DNA from 2 places in the Gordonia sp. DT101 genome. Region 1 is predicted to be linked to the other one. Evidence: predicted binding sites of a transcription regulator. Region 1 holds the regulator's gene; the other holds the start of a gene.
What was found. Region 1 encodes HspR, which represses chaperone genes until heat shock. Its sites were predicted from a motif close to ANNTGAGTNNNNNNNACTCANNT; they were not measured.
Positions count from the first base shown of each region.

Region 2: the regulator HspR is predicted to act here: its motif matches at 1,351-1,373, upstream of clpB (ATP-dependent chaperone ClpB).

Region 1 covers NZ_JBNCLX010000002.1:224,951-231,590, reverse strand. Annotated here, with positions in the region: gene ACLQ3I_RS07585 (amidohydrolase family protein) at 1-932, opposite strand, end outside; gene ACLQ3I_RS07580 (FAD-binding oxidoreductase) at 1,068-2,219, shown strand; gene ACLQ3I_RS07575 (hypothetical protein) at 2,253-3,392, opposite strand; gene ACLQ3I_RS07570 (heat shock protein transcriptional repressor HspR) at 3,456-3,851, opposite strand; gene dnaJ (molecular chaperone DnaJ) at 3,854-5,053, opposite strand; gene grpE (nucleotide exchange factor GrpE) at 5,250-5,957, opposite strand; gene dnaK (molecular chaperone DnaK) at 5,954-6,640, opposite strand, start outside.
Region 2 covers NZ_JBNCLX010000002.1:344,431-351,070, forward strand. Annotated here, with positions in the region: gene ACLQ3I_RS08125 (flavin-containing monooxygenase) at 1-80, shown strand, start outside; gene ACLQ3I_RS08130 (alpha/beta hydrolase fold domain-containing protein) at 110-1,210, shown strand; gene clpB (ATP-dependent chaperone ClpB) at 1,443-3,995, shown strand; gene ACLQ3I_RS08140 (DinB family protein) at 4,077-4,586, opposite strand; gene ACLQ3I_RS08145 (MFS transporter) at 4,696-6,240, opposite strand; gene ACLQ3I_RS08150 (TetR/AcrR family transcriptional regulator) at 6,384-6,640, shown strand, end outside.

The DNA of each region.
Region 1 (6,640 bases):
GGGCCGACCATCTCCGCGAGGGTGCCGCGGCTCCCGATGTTGCCCCACCGCTCCCGGCCGTAGCCCAGGACCGGCAGCCCGAGACCGGACAGCTTGACCACCACGTTGGGACACGCTGCCAGCGTGGTCATCCGCTCCCGCCACAGGCGCAGGATGTCGGCTCGGGCGCCGGCGGTCGCGCCGGTCCGCGCACCGACCGGACCGAACACCCCGACCGGCGTCCCGAGATGGTCGACCACGATGGTCGCCTCCGGATACTCCCGCGCGAGCGTCACCACGTCGTACAGCTGGTGCGAATAGACAAACGCGTCGAACACGAGGCCACGTTCGGCGACCTCGGCGAATCCGCGGAGGAACGACGTCGAGGCGAGAATCCCGTCAGCGTCAGCGCCGTTACGGATCCGTGGATCGGGGTGCCGGGTGGTGATCCAGCGGACCCCACGCAGGCGGTCGGTGAGCGCCGCGTGCTCGTCGAGCAATTCCGCGAACATCTCGGCGCGCGGATCGGCGTGCGCCACGATGGCGCCCAACTCGGGCGACTGGCCGACCCCGAACGGGAGCTTGGTGACGTACCGGGTCTCCTCCACGGCCGAACGCCCCGCCGGAGTGTCGGTCCGGCCAACGGTGCCGTCGCGGCGCCAATGCGACTCCATGTGCACAACCGTCTCGACCCGGACCCCGGCGACGGTGCGGACGGCCGCCGCATCGGCCAGATACTGCAGGGGTTCGTACACCCGGGCCACGGTGCTCGGTGTGAGCACGTACTCGCGGTCGGCCTGCGACACCACCATCGGAAAAATACGATCACCGAAGGCGGGAAGGAAACTGTAGAGCCGCGACAGTCGATTGGCCGCCCAGGGCGTGCTCCGCGGATTCCACTGGTGCAGATGGGCATCGACTATGCCCGGCACCACGCCATCGAGCGAGCTCACATCACTGAGCCTGCCACACACTGCGCGAACCCGACATCGAATGATGGATCATCAGTCCTCGTCGAACGACCGCTAGGGTGATTAGTCTTGGGCGGGAAAATCCGCGGTACCGGTACAGGGAGGTGACCCCACGACGTGCCCAGCCACTCACGGCATACGCTCCATCACCTACGCACGGTGATCGGGCGCGATCCCGATCGATTCTCCGCAAACGTCTACACCAGGATGTTTGCCATCGATCCCGACCTCCGCGAGCTCTTTCCTGCGGTGATGGCGGGACAGCGGGATGCGTTCTATCACGTCATCGACCACGTCCTCGACGTGGTGCCACGCGAGGACGGACACGACGAACTGATCGAGTTCCTTGCACAACTCGGTCGGGACCATCGCAAGTTCGGCGTGCGGCCCGAGCATTACGGCATCATCTATCAGGCTTTGATCGCCGAGTTCGCATCGGTGCTCGGCGACTACTGGGACGACGAATCCGCGCAGACCGTGACGCAGGCGATGATGCTGACCACGGGTGTCATGCGTGGTGCGGCCGAGACGGCCCCGCATCCCGCGTTGTGGTCGGCCGAGGTGGTGGAGAAGTTCCGGATCACCCGTGACCTGGCGGTGGTTCGCCTGATCACCAAGGCACCGTTGCGCTTCGTCGTCGGGCAGTACCTGGAGGTGCAGATCCCGCAGCGACCTCGGATGTGGCGGAACCTGTCCCCTGCCATTCCGCCGAACCCCGCCGGTGAACTGGAATTCCATGTGCGCGCGGTGGCCGGTGGAACGGTCAGTTCTGCGATCGTCGGGGAGACCCGGAGCGGTGACACCTGGTATTTCGCGCAAGGCCACGGAACTTTACATGTCGAGCGTGATCAAAAGGTGCTCATGGTGGCGGGCGGCACCGGTCTCGCGCCGCTGCGGGCGCTGCTCATCGAGATGTCGAAGCGAGCGGACTCGCCGCCGACGCACATCTTCTACGGGATGCGTCATCCCGGTGAGCACTACGACCTTGCCGTGCTGCGCCGCATCGCCGGCACCAATCCGTGGCTGACCGTCACCGCCGTGTCGGAGGAGACCAGCGACCCGTGGTGGATCACCTCGACGGCGACGCCGGAAGCCCTCGGCATCGAGCACATCATCGGCACGCTGGGAGATGCGGTGGCCCAGACCGGTCCCTGGGATGACCGTCAGGTCCTCATCGCGGGTTCAGCCCAGATGATCGAGGCGACGCGGCGGCGGCTGCTGATCGCGGGCGTCCCGGCGAGCCGGATTCAACACGATCCGGTGACCTGAGCGCGGTCATCCGCGCCGCCGACCCGGGTCCGTTCACCGGCTGGGCTTGTCCTTCGTGTGCTTCGAAGCCCGTGGCGCCCACTTGTTCGCGGAGGCCTCGCCACCACCGCCGAACCTGGTCTCGGTCGTGGTCTCGGTCTCGGTCTCCGTCTCGGTGACCGTGGCCGGGTCCGACGCCGACTCCGTCTCGGTGGTCGTTTTGGTGACCGTCTCCCGATCCCGGGTCACCGTCGAGGTCTCGACGGCGGTCTGGGTCTCCGTGGTCGGCTGCGCCGTCGAGGTGACGGTGATGGTCGAGGGCGCAGCAGTCACCGTCGTCGTGGTCGGCGCCTTCTCCTCGGTTGCGTCGACGCCCGCGAAGACCGCCGACGCTGCGATCGCACCGAGCACCAGGGCACCGGCCATCGCTGCGCCGATCAGCCACCAACGGCGATTCGACGAACCGCGCGGCACCGCTCCGGGCCGCAACGCCAGGATCGCAGCGCCCACCGCGGAGGACAAGGCCGGCTGGTCGGCAGCGGCCACCGGGCGAGCCAATGCGTAACCCAATGCAGCTACCGCACCGGGCACGTCGGCGCCCGGTCCGGTGCACAGCACCGACGTCACCGACGATCCGCCGGGCGCCGCGATCACGGCCTCTGCGACCGAGGTGGCGTGTGCCGGATCGGTCACGGGTCCTGGCGAACCGTAGGCGAACTCCGCGGTCCCGAGCACCTCGCCGGTCGCCGAGTCCAGCGTCACCACGGACGAGCCCGGCGACGGGACGGCGGTCCGATCCAGATCGACGACGGCGATGATGCCGCGGACGCCGGCTGCGCCCCGCGCAACCTCGGCGAGCGCGGCGGGCATGTCGGTGACCGCGACCTTCTCGTACCAACCCGGACGTGACGTCCCGGGCGAGAGGTTCGCCTGCAGATAGCTCTGGGTGGCCGGTCGCGCACACGCGATGCCGATCCGGTCGATGTCGTACGGCACGGAGTCGACCAGCTCATGGATGGCGGTCTGCGCGCTCTGCGCCGAAGGGTCGGAGAGATCGACCAGATTGCTCGCGACGATCTCGCCGTCGGCACCGCGCACGACCGAGACGATCTGGTCTTCGATGACGGAGATGCCGAGCACCGAGCCGGCCGAGATCGAGCTGCCCTGGGTGCGGGTGCTCTGCGTCTCGGCCATGGTCCTGTCCTGTCTCCGGCGACGTTGTCGGGAGTCAGGGTAGCGGGTGGTTCCCGACGGCGATCAGTCGGCTTTGCGCTTGCGACGCGGCTGCCATACCACCAGTGCGCTGGTGCGCGGGACCGGCACGAGCTCGCCGCTGCGGCGGTGCGGAATGTTGTCCACCTCGGTCTGGAGTTCGCGCACCCGCTGTTGCAGAGCGTCGACCTGATTGCTCAGATCGATGATCCGCTTGATTCCTGCGAGGTTGACGCCCTCCTCCTGGGAGAGCCGTTGGATCTCGCGGAGCAAGTCGACGTCGCGCGCCGAGTACCGCCGCCCGCCGCCGCTGGTGCGCTGGGGTGTGACGAGACCGAGCCGGTCGTAGGTGCGCAACGTCTGAGCGTGCATGCCGGCGAGTTCGGCGGCAACCGAGATCATGAAGGTCGCGCCGCCCTCACTCTCGAACTTGCCGGCCATCATCATCGCCCCCACCCGGCGCGCGGATCGAAGCCGCCGGCCTTCTCGGCCTCGGCGTAGCGACGCATGGCCTCGGCCGCCGCGTCGTCGAGCTTGGGTGGCACCGCGACCTTCACGGTGACCAGGAGATCGCCTGCCCCACCGGAACGCTTCGGCACGCCTCGACCACGGACGCGGAGTGTGCGGCCGTCGGTCGTGTTGGCCGGGATCTTCACCCCGACCGTCCCGTCGAGTGTCGGCACGGACACCGTGGCGCCCAGGACCAGCTCCGAGATGCTCACGGGCAGTTGGACCTTGAGGTCATTACCGCTTCGGGTGAAGACCTTGTCCGAACGTACATGGACGACGACGTACAGGTCTCCCGACGGCGCGCCGCGAGGACCCGCCTCGCCTTGGCCCGCGAGCCGAATACGCTGTCCGTCTTCCACGCCCGCGGGAATGCGGACGTTGATGGTCCGCGCACGAACCCTCACGCCGGAGCCGTCGCAGTCGGTGCAGGGGTCGTCGATACGTGATCCGGTGCCCTGGCAATCCTGGCAGGGTTCGCTGAATCCGAACGCTCCCTGATTACGGCTGACGAATCCGGAACCGTTGCAGTTCGGGCAGACTCGTGGGCTCGTGCCGGGCTTTGCCCCGCTGCCGTGACACGTGGTGCACGGCGCCGGGCTGGTCACCCGGAGCGGGACCGTGGTGCCCTGCGCGGCATCCTTGAAGGTCAGCGTGGTCTCGGTCTCGAGGTCGTTGCCACGCTTGGGACGCGTCGCCGTCGACGACCGCGGCCCGCGATTGAACAGTCCCTCGAAGAGGTCGCCGAATCCGCCTGCCGAGTCGGCCGTACCGCCGCCGTTGCCGAACAGGTCGCCGATGTTGAAGTCGGCGCCACCCGTCGTCGTCGTATAGGTTGTGCCGCCGCCCGGGAAGCCGCCGGGAAAGCCGTTGCCGCCGCCACGGAATCGCCCACCGGCGAACATCGCGCGGGTCTCGTCGTACTCTTTGCGCTTCTCGGCGTCGGACAGCACGCTGTGGGCTTCGGACACCCGCTTGAAGCGCTCCTCGGCCGCCGTGTCACCCGGGTTCGCATCCGGGTGCAGCTCGCGTGCGAGCTTGCGGTAGGCCTTCTTGATCTCTTCAGCCGAAGCGTCAGAAGCAACGCCCAGGTCCTTGTAGAAGTCGTGTTCCAACCACTCACGCTGTGGAGCCACCAGACGTCACCTCCTTCGTTGTCTCAGTTGTCTGGATGTAGTTGTCTTCGCTGTCGCTCCGCTCCCCGAGGTGCGAGGGGCCGCCTCTCCGTTCCCTGAGGTGCGAGCGAAGCGAGCCACGAAGGGGCCTGCCGCAGCCGCCCCTTCGTGGCTCGTCGCTACGCTCCTCGCACCTCAGGGAGCGAGGACGGTTGCCTTATTGTGCACCAGTTTCTTCGTTTTCCGGCACTGCTCCGCCCGTGCTGCCGTCGGGGGTCCCGTCGACCGGATCGGTGACCGTCACCATCGCGGTGCGGATCACCCGCTCGCCGAGACGGTACCCACCGCGATACACCGAACCGATGACCGGATGGGCACCCTCGCCCTCGTGCTGGACCGCCTCGTGGAGTTCCGGATCGAACGCGTCGCCGGACTCTCCGAACTTGATCAGCCCTTCGGCACCCAGCGCAGCGCTGAGCTTGTCGGCCATGGTCCGCATGGGTCCGTCTTCGAGGTCGCCGTGCGCACGGGCGCGGTCGAGATCGTCGAGGATCGGGAGCAGCTTCTCGATCAGCACCTGCTTGCCGTAGGCGACCGATCCCTGCTTCTCGTCTGCGGCACGTCGCCGGAAGTTGGCGAACTGCGCGCGTTCACGCTGCAGATCGGTGGTCAACTCGGCGATACGCGCATCGACCTGATCGGCCGCCGCGTCCGCGTCGGTTTCCGCTGACTGGTCGGATTGCTCGTCTGCTGCCGGCTCGGCGTCCGCCGGGCCCGGTCCGGCGCCCGCCGCGTCGCGCACCTCGCCCGTCTCGGGGTCGATGCGTCGACGGTCGGACACCGTGACCGGCTCGTCGGGTCCATTGGGCCCGCTCGCTCCGCTCCCGGCACCCGGATACGTGCCTGCCGGCTCGCCAGCGGTCATTTGTTGTCCCCGGAGTTCGACGGCTCGTCGACAACCTCGGCGTCCACGACGTCGTTGTCGCCGCCGGCGGCCTCACCTTCGGCTGCCTCACCGTTGGGCGACTCCGCAGCCGAGGCGGCATAGATCGCCTGTCCCATCTCCTGGGACTCGGCCGAGAGCTTCTCGACGGCCGACTTGATCGCTGCGAGGTCGGTGCCCTTGAGGGACTCGTTCGCCTCCGCGATGGCCGCCTCGACCTTGTCCTTCACCTCGCCGGGGACCTTGTCCTCATTCTCCTTGAGGAATTTCTCGGTCTGGTTGACCAGCGACTCGGCCTGGTTGCGGGTTTCCGCCTCCTCGCGACGCGTCCGGTCCTCGTCGGCGTGCGCCTCGGCATCCTTGATCATCCGGTCGATCTCGTCCTTGCTCAGGCCCGAGCCCTCCTGGATGCGGATGCTGTTCTCCTTGCCGGTGCCCTTGTCCTTCGCGGTGACGTGCACGATGCCGTTGGCGTCGATGTCGAAGGTCACCTCGATCTGCGGGACACCCTGCGGTGCCGGGGCGATACCACCGAGCTCGAACGAACCGAGCAGCTTGTTGTGCGAGGCGATCTCGCGCTCACCCTGATAGACCTGGATCTGCACGGACGGCTGATTGTCCTCTGCCGTCGTGTAGGTCTCCGACCTCTTGGTCGGGATGGTGGT
Region 2 (6,640 bases), 120 kb from region 1:
ATCCGGCCGGTGTGGTCGAGTACGGCAGGCGCTTGCGTGAGATCGAGGCCAACGGATACCAGGGTTTTGTACTGTCATGACCGAGGGGGACAATGATGAGGGCAGAACGATGACATCGGAAGCGGACGCCCGACCGTCGCCGAAGCAGGAAGGGCGCCTGTCCGATCCGGCGATGGATCTCTCCACTGACAGTCGGATGAACCCTGATCTGCTCGCGACGCTGAAGCGCTTCGGGTTCGCCGCGAACAGTGGACCGTCGACGGTGGATCGCACCAGTTCGCATGCCGACCGGCTGGCCGTGGTGGCCACCACTGAGCAGGGCTTCGAGACCTTCTACGCCGCATTGAACGAGACGCCTTCTTGCGGTCCCGCCGTCGAGCGGACCACCGGGGAGGTTCGAGGTGTCGACGGCAACGACATCGCCCTCAACATCTTTCGACCTTCCGGGACCACCGGGCCGCTGCCGGCGGTGATCTACCTGCACGGTGGCGGCATGACGATGCTCGCTGTCGACGGCCCCGTTCACAACGGCTGGTGCATGGCGCTCGCCGGTGCCGGGCTGGTGGTGGTCGCCGTGGACTTCCGCAATGCCGGCGGTGTCGGCGGTCCTCACCCGTTCCCCGCCGGACTGAACGACTGCCTCAGCGCACTCGGCTGGGTGCATGCCGAGCGGGAGCGGTTGGGCGTCTCGACGATCGTTCTCCAGGGCGAGTCGGGTGGTGGAAATCTCGCGCTGGCAACGGCGTTGAAAGCGGCCCGCGACGGGACGATCGGCATGGTCGACGGTGTCTACGCCATGGTGCCGTTCATCAGCGGTGGCTATGCGTGGAGCGACGAACGAAAGCTGCGGGAGTTGCCGTCGATGATCGAGAACGACGGGTACTTCGCCTCGTGCTCGAGACTCGATGTCCTTGCGGCCACCTACGACCCGGACTTCGGAAACGCCGACAATCCGCAGTGCTGGCCATACTTCGCCAGTGTCGACGACCTTCGCGGACTGCCGCCTCACGTCATCTCCGTGAACGAACTCGACCCGCTCCGCGATGAAGGCAGAGCCTATTTCCGGAAGCTTGTTCAGGCAGGCGTCGTCGCCCATGGACGTGTGAACCTGGGCCTCACCCATGCTGCCGAGACCATCTTCCCGACGTCGGTCCGCGAGGCGCATGACGCGACCATTGCCGACATCAAACGGTTCGCGGACAGTCTGTGAAGCCCTCGGCACATCTGTCGGCCACGGCATTGTCATAGGACGAACCGACGGGTGATCAGACGAACCGGCGGTCCCGACCGTCGATTCGTCTACCGCCTGTGCCGCCAGTCCGAGCGGAAAATCGACGATGTGTCGACCAGAGTTGAGCGGAATACACTCAACTCTGCTGGCGTTCTCTCTCCCGTATGGCTCATACTTGAGCCTATTGGACTAAAGAGAGAAAGGTACGCGAGTGGACAGCTTCAACCCGACCACCAAGACACAGGCTGCGCTGAGCACTGCCCTGCAGGCGGCGGCCGCTGCCGGTAATTCCGACGTACGTCCCGCACACATCCTGGTGGCCCTGCTCGATCAGTCCGACGGCATCGCCACACCTCTGCTCAAAGCGGTCGGCGTGGATCCGTCGACCGTTCGTGCGCAGGCCCAGGGGCTGGTGGATCGGGCGCCGACGGTGGCCAGTGCGAGCGCGCACCCGCAACTCTCCCGCGAGTCGATCGCGGCCATCACTGCAGCTCAGCAGCTCGCCGGTGAGCTCAGCGACGAATACGTCTCGACTGAGCACATCCTCGTCGGCCTGGCCACCGGCGACTCCGACACCGCCAAGTTGCTGGCCAACGCGGGCGCGACGCCGCAGGCCTTGCAGGAGGCGTTCGTCGCCGTGCGCGGCAATGCTCGTGTCACCACGCCCGACCCCGAGCAGACCTATCAGGCGCTGGAGAAGTACTCCACCGACCTGACGGCGGCTGCGCGTGAGGGCAAACTCGACCCGGTCATCGGTCGTGACACCGAGATCCGCCGTGTGGTGCAGGTGCTCTCGCGCCGCACCAAGAACAACCCGGTGCTGATCGGTGAGCCCGGCGTCGGCAAGACGGCGATCGTCGAGGGCCTGGCCCAGCGGATCATCGCGGGCGACGTCCCGGAATCGCTACGGAACAAGACGGTCGTCTCCCTCGACATGGGCTCGATGGTGGCCGGCGCCAAGTATCGCGGCGAGTTCGAGGAGCGGCTCAAGGCCGTCCTCGAGGAGATCAAGGGATCGGCCGGTCAGGTCATCACCTTCATCGACGAGTTGCACACCATCGTGGGCGCAGGCGCGACCGGCGACTCCGCGATGGACGCCGGCAACATGATCAAGCCGATGCTCGCCCGCGGTGAGCTGCGGATGGTCGGCGCCACCACGCTGGAGGAGTACCGCCAGTACATCGAGAAGGACGCCGCTCTGGAGCGGCGATTCCAGCAGGTGTACGTGGGGGAGCCGACGGTCGAGGACACCATCGGCATCCTGCGTGGACTCAAGGACCGCTACGAGGTGCACCACGGCGTGCGCATCACCGATTCCGCGCTGGTGGGGGCCGCCACGCTCTCCGACCGCTACATCACCTCGCGGTTCCTGCCCGACAAGGCCATCGACCTCGTCGACGAGGCCGCGTCGCGACTGCGCATGGAGATCGACTCCCGTCCCGTCGAGATCGACGAGGTCGAGCGCATCGTCCGCCGCCTCGAGGTCGAAGAGGTCGCCCTGGAGAAGGAGACCGACGCGGCGTCGAAGGAACGTCTGGAGAAACTGCGCGGCGAACTGGCCGACCAGAAGGAGAAGCTCAACGAGCTCTCGGCACGCTGGCAGTCGGAGAAGACCGCCATCGACGCCGTCCGGGACACCAAGGAGGAACTCGAAAGGCTTCGCGGCGAGGCGGATCGGGCCGAGCGCGACAGCGATCTGGGCCGGGCCGCAGAACTGCGGTACGGCAAGATTCCGAGCCTCGAGAAGGAACTCACGGCGGCGCTGGAGAAGACCGGCACCGACCCCGGCCAGGACGTGATGCTGCAGGAGGAGGTCGGGCCCGACGACGTCGCGCAGGTCGTGTCGGCGTGGACCGGCATCCCCGCCGGCCGCATGCTGGAGGGCGAGACCGCGAAGCTGTTGCGGATGGAAGACGAACTCGGACAACGGGTCATCGGACAGCAGGCGCCCGTGCAGGCAGTCTCCGACGCGGTGCGACGTGCCAGGGCGGGTGTCGCCGATCCGAACCGTCCGTTGGGGTCTTTCCTGTTCCTCGGGCCGACGGGTGTCGGCAAGACCGAGCTCGCGAAGGCGTTGGCGGAGTTCCTGTTCGACGATGAGCGTGCGATGGTCCGGATCGACATGAGTGAGTACGGCGAGAAGCACAGCGTCGCGCGGCTCGTCGGCGCACCTCCCGGCTACGTCGGCTACGAGTCCGGCGGTCAGCTCACCGAGGCGGTGCGGCGACGTCCGTACACGGTGGTGCTGTTCGACGAGGTCGAGAAGGCCCACCCGGACGTCTTCGACGTGCTGCTGCAGGTCCTCGACGAAGGTCGCCTGACCGACGGGCAGGGCCGAACGGTCGACTTCCGCAACACCATCCTCATCCTCACCTCGAACCTCGGTTCGGGTGGCGACAAGGACCAGGTGATGGCGGCGGTCCGCGCAGCCTTCAAGCCGGAGTTCATCAATCGGCTCGACGACGTGGTGATCTTCGACGCGCTGAGCCCGGAAGAGCTCGTGTCCATCGTGGACATCCAGTTGGCGCAGCTCGGTAAGCGGCTGGCACAGCGCCGCCTGGAACTGCAGGTGACGCCGAAGGCCAAGGAGTGGCTGGCCGAGCGTGGCTTCGACCCGCTCTACGGTGCCCGTCCGTTGCGGCGGCTGGTGCAAAAGTCGATCGGCGATCGGCTGGCGAAGGCGTTGCTGGCGGGCGACGTCACCGATGGTGACATCGTGCCGGTGGACGTCGGTGCCGACGGAGAATCGTTGGTGCTCGGCTGATCTGGTGACCGAGATCGTCCCCGAGAGGGCGGCCCGAGGGGTATTCCCCTCGGTACCACCCCTCGGGGACGATTGCTGTCGTCACACGCCGGTCACCCCGTCGATGCTTTCGCGAATTAAGTCGGCGTGGCCGCAATGTCGCGCGTACTCGGCGATCATGTGTGTGTAGATCCAGCGCAGACTCACATCACCACCACCAAATGAACTGGTGTCGGGCAATTCTCGGGTCGCGCAATTCTCCCGCGCCCGGGTGATCTCATTCTGCCTGATCTCTTCGGCGCGGCGGTACGACGACTCCTCGGCGAGCTCGAATCCGCCATCATGGCCGACGGGTCGAGAGCTGCTGTCATAAATCGGGCCGATCTGCTCCCCGAGCAGTACGCGGCGGAACCAGTTCCGTTCCACCTCCGCCAGGTGCTGGACCAGACCCAGGAGCGTCAAGGTCGACGGCTCGGTCGACGCGGTGCGGAGTTGCTCGTCGTCGAGACCGTCGCACTTCTGTGCGAGCGTCGCGCGGTAGAAGTCCAGCCAACCCTCCAGCGTGGTTCGTTCGTCGTCGTTCATCGGCGGCACCGGGCGTTTGGTCGTCATGGTCGCCGATGGTGGCATCTCGCCATGACATCGAGCGAGTCACACCGAGAACCCCTGCACCGACATGGTGCAGGGGTTCTCGGCCGCCGTCAGTGGCGTGTGCCCGCGATCAGGCCGCGACGACCGCCGCATTCTGCGTTTCGTCGCCCAACTCGTGTCGTCCCATCCGGATCATGCCGGTGACGACCAGGAACGCGAGGAACATGAACCCGGCGCCGCAATAGAAGGCCACGTCGTAGCTGTGGATACTCGCGGACATGAAGCCCGCCGGGTTCACCGGAACAGGCTGTCGGGTGGTCGGATCGAGCGCCATGGCGCTGCGGCTGTCGTTGGACAACACCTGCGCCACAATCGTGCTCAGGAGTGCAACGCCGACCGAGCCGCCGACCTGCTGGGAGGTGTTGACCAGCGCGCTGGCCACACCGGCGTCCTTTTCGTCGATACGGTGCAAGGCCACCGACTGCATGGAGACGAACACCAGGCCCATCCCGAGGGCGATCAGGAGCTCGCTGGGCAGGATGTGTGCCAGCCACGTCGAGTCCGAATCCAGTTGCGCCAGGTAGAGGTAGCCGAGGGTGCCGGACAGAGTGCCGGCCATCATCAGCGGCCGCGGCCCGAACCGGGGGAGCAGCGAGCTGGCCGCTGCGGCCGCGACGATGATCCCCGCCGGGAACGGCAGGAACAGGACACCCGCCTGCAGAGGGGTGTGGCCCAGCGTGTTCTGGAAGTAGTAGCTCAAGAACAAGAACATCGCGAACATGGCGGTCGGGACGATGAACGCCACCAGATAGGCCCCACCGCGGTTCAGGTCACCCGGGATACGCAGCGGGAGCAGAGGGCTGGCGCTTCTCAGCTCGATCATCACGAATGCGACCAACAGCGCTGCGGCGGCCGCGAACAACAGGATGGTCGATGGTGCGCCCCAGCCGGATTCAGCTGCTCTGGTGAATCCGTAGACGAGGCTGACGAGCCCCAGGGTGACGGTCACCGCACCCGGGAGATCGTAGTGGCCCGTCCGTTTGGACGGCACGTCCCGGATCACCAGGACCAGTCCGCCGATCGCGGCGACGATCGCGATCGGGGTGTTGATCAACAGGGTCCAGCGCCAGGAGAAGAACTCGGTGAGAGCGCCGCCGGCGATCAGGCCGATCGCGGCGCCGCCACCGGACACGGCACCGTAGACCGCAAAGGCGCGGGCCCGCTCGCGATGTTCGGTGAAGGTGACGGTGATCAGCGACAGCGCCGCGGGCGCGAGCATTGCCGCGAACACCCCCTGCAGGGCACGTCCGGCGAAGAATGACATGCCGTCCCAGGCGAATCCGGCCATCGCCGACGACGCGGCGAAACCGGCGAGCCCGATCAGGAACATCCGCCGGCGCCCCAGGTAGTCGGCCATCCGGCCGCCCAGCAGCAGGAGTCCGCCGAACATCAGCGTGTACGCGGTGAGCGCCCACTGGCGATTGGCATCGGAGATGTCCAGGTCGGATTGGGCAAAGGGTAGGGCGATCGTGATGATGCTGGCGTCGAGCACCACGATCAGTTGGGCCAGGGCGATGATGCCCAGCGCCCACCAGCGACGTGAGTGTGCCGGAGGCGGGGATGCGGGTGCGGAGTCAGGGAGATCTCGCGATAGAGCAGTGTCCGATGTGGTCAAGGGGTCCTCGATCCGGAGGGGTGAAGTATCGGTGCCTGGCAATAGTGGCAGAGCCAGACAGAAGTCGTCAAGAGACAAAATACTGAATCAGTCAATTGGCGCAGACTGCAGAAATATCTGGCCGGAAGAGTTACAATCTGGTCGTGACCCTTGCTGAATCCCGAACAGGCCAGCTCAAGGCCGGTCTTCGCGAACGCAAGAAGCTGCAGACGCGCGACCGGCTGATAGCCGCGGCTCTGGATCTGTGCGATACGCAGGGTTTCGAGTCGACTACTGTCGAGCAGATCTCAGACGCGGCCGACATCTCGCCGCGTACGTTCAACCGGTATTTCGCCACCAAAGAGGACGTCATCCTGGCGCCGGCCGAGGACATGATCGCCGCGATGGCCGCATCCCTCGA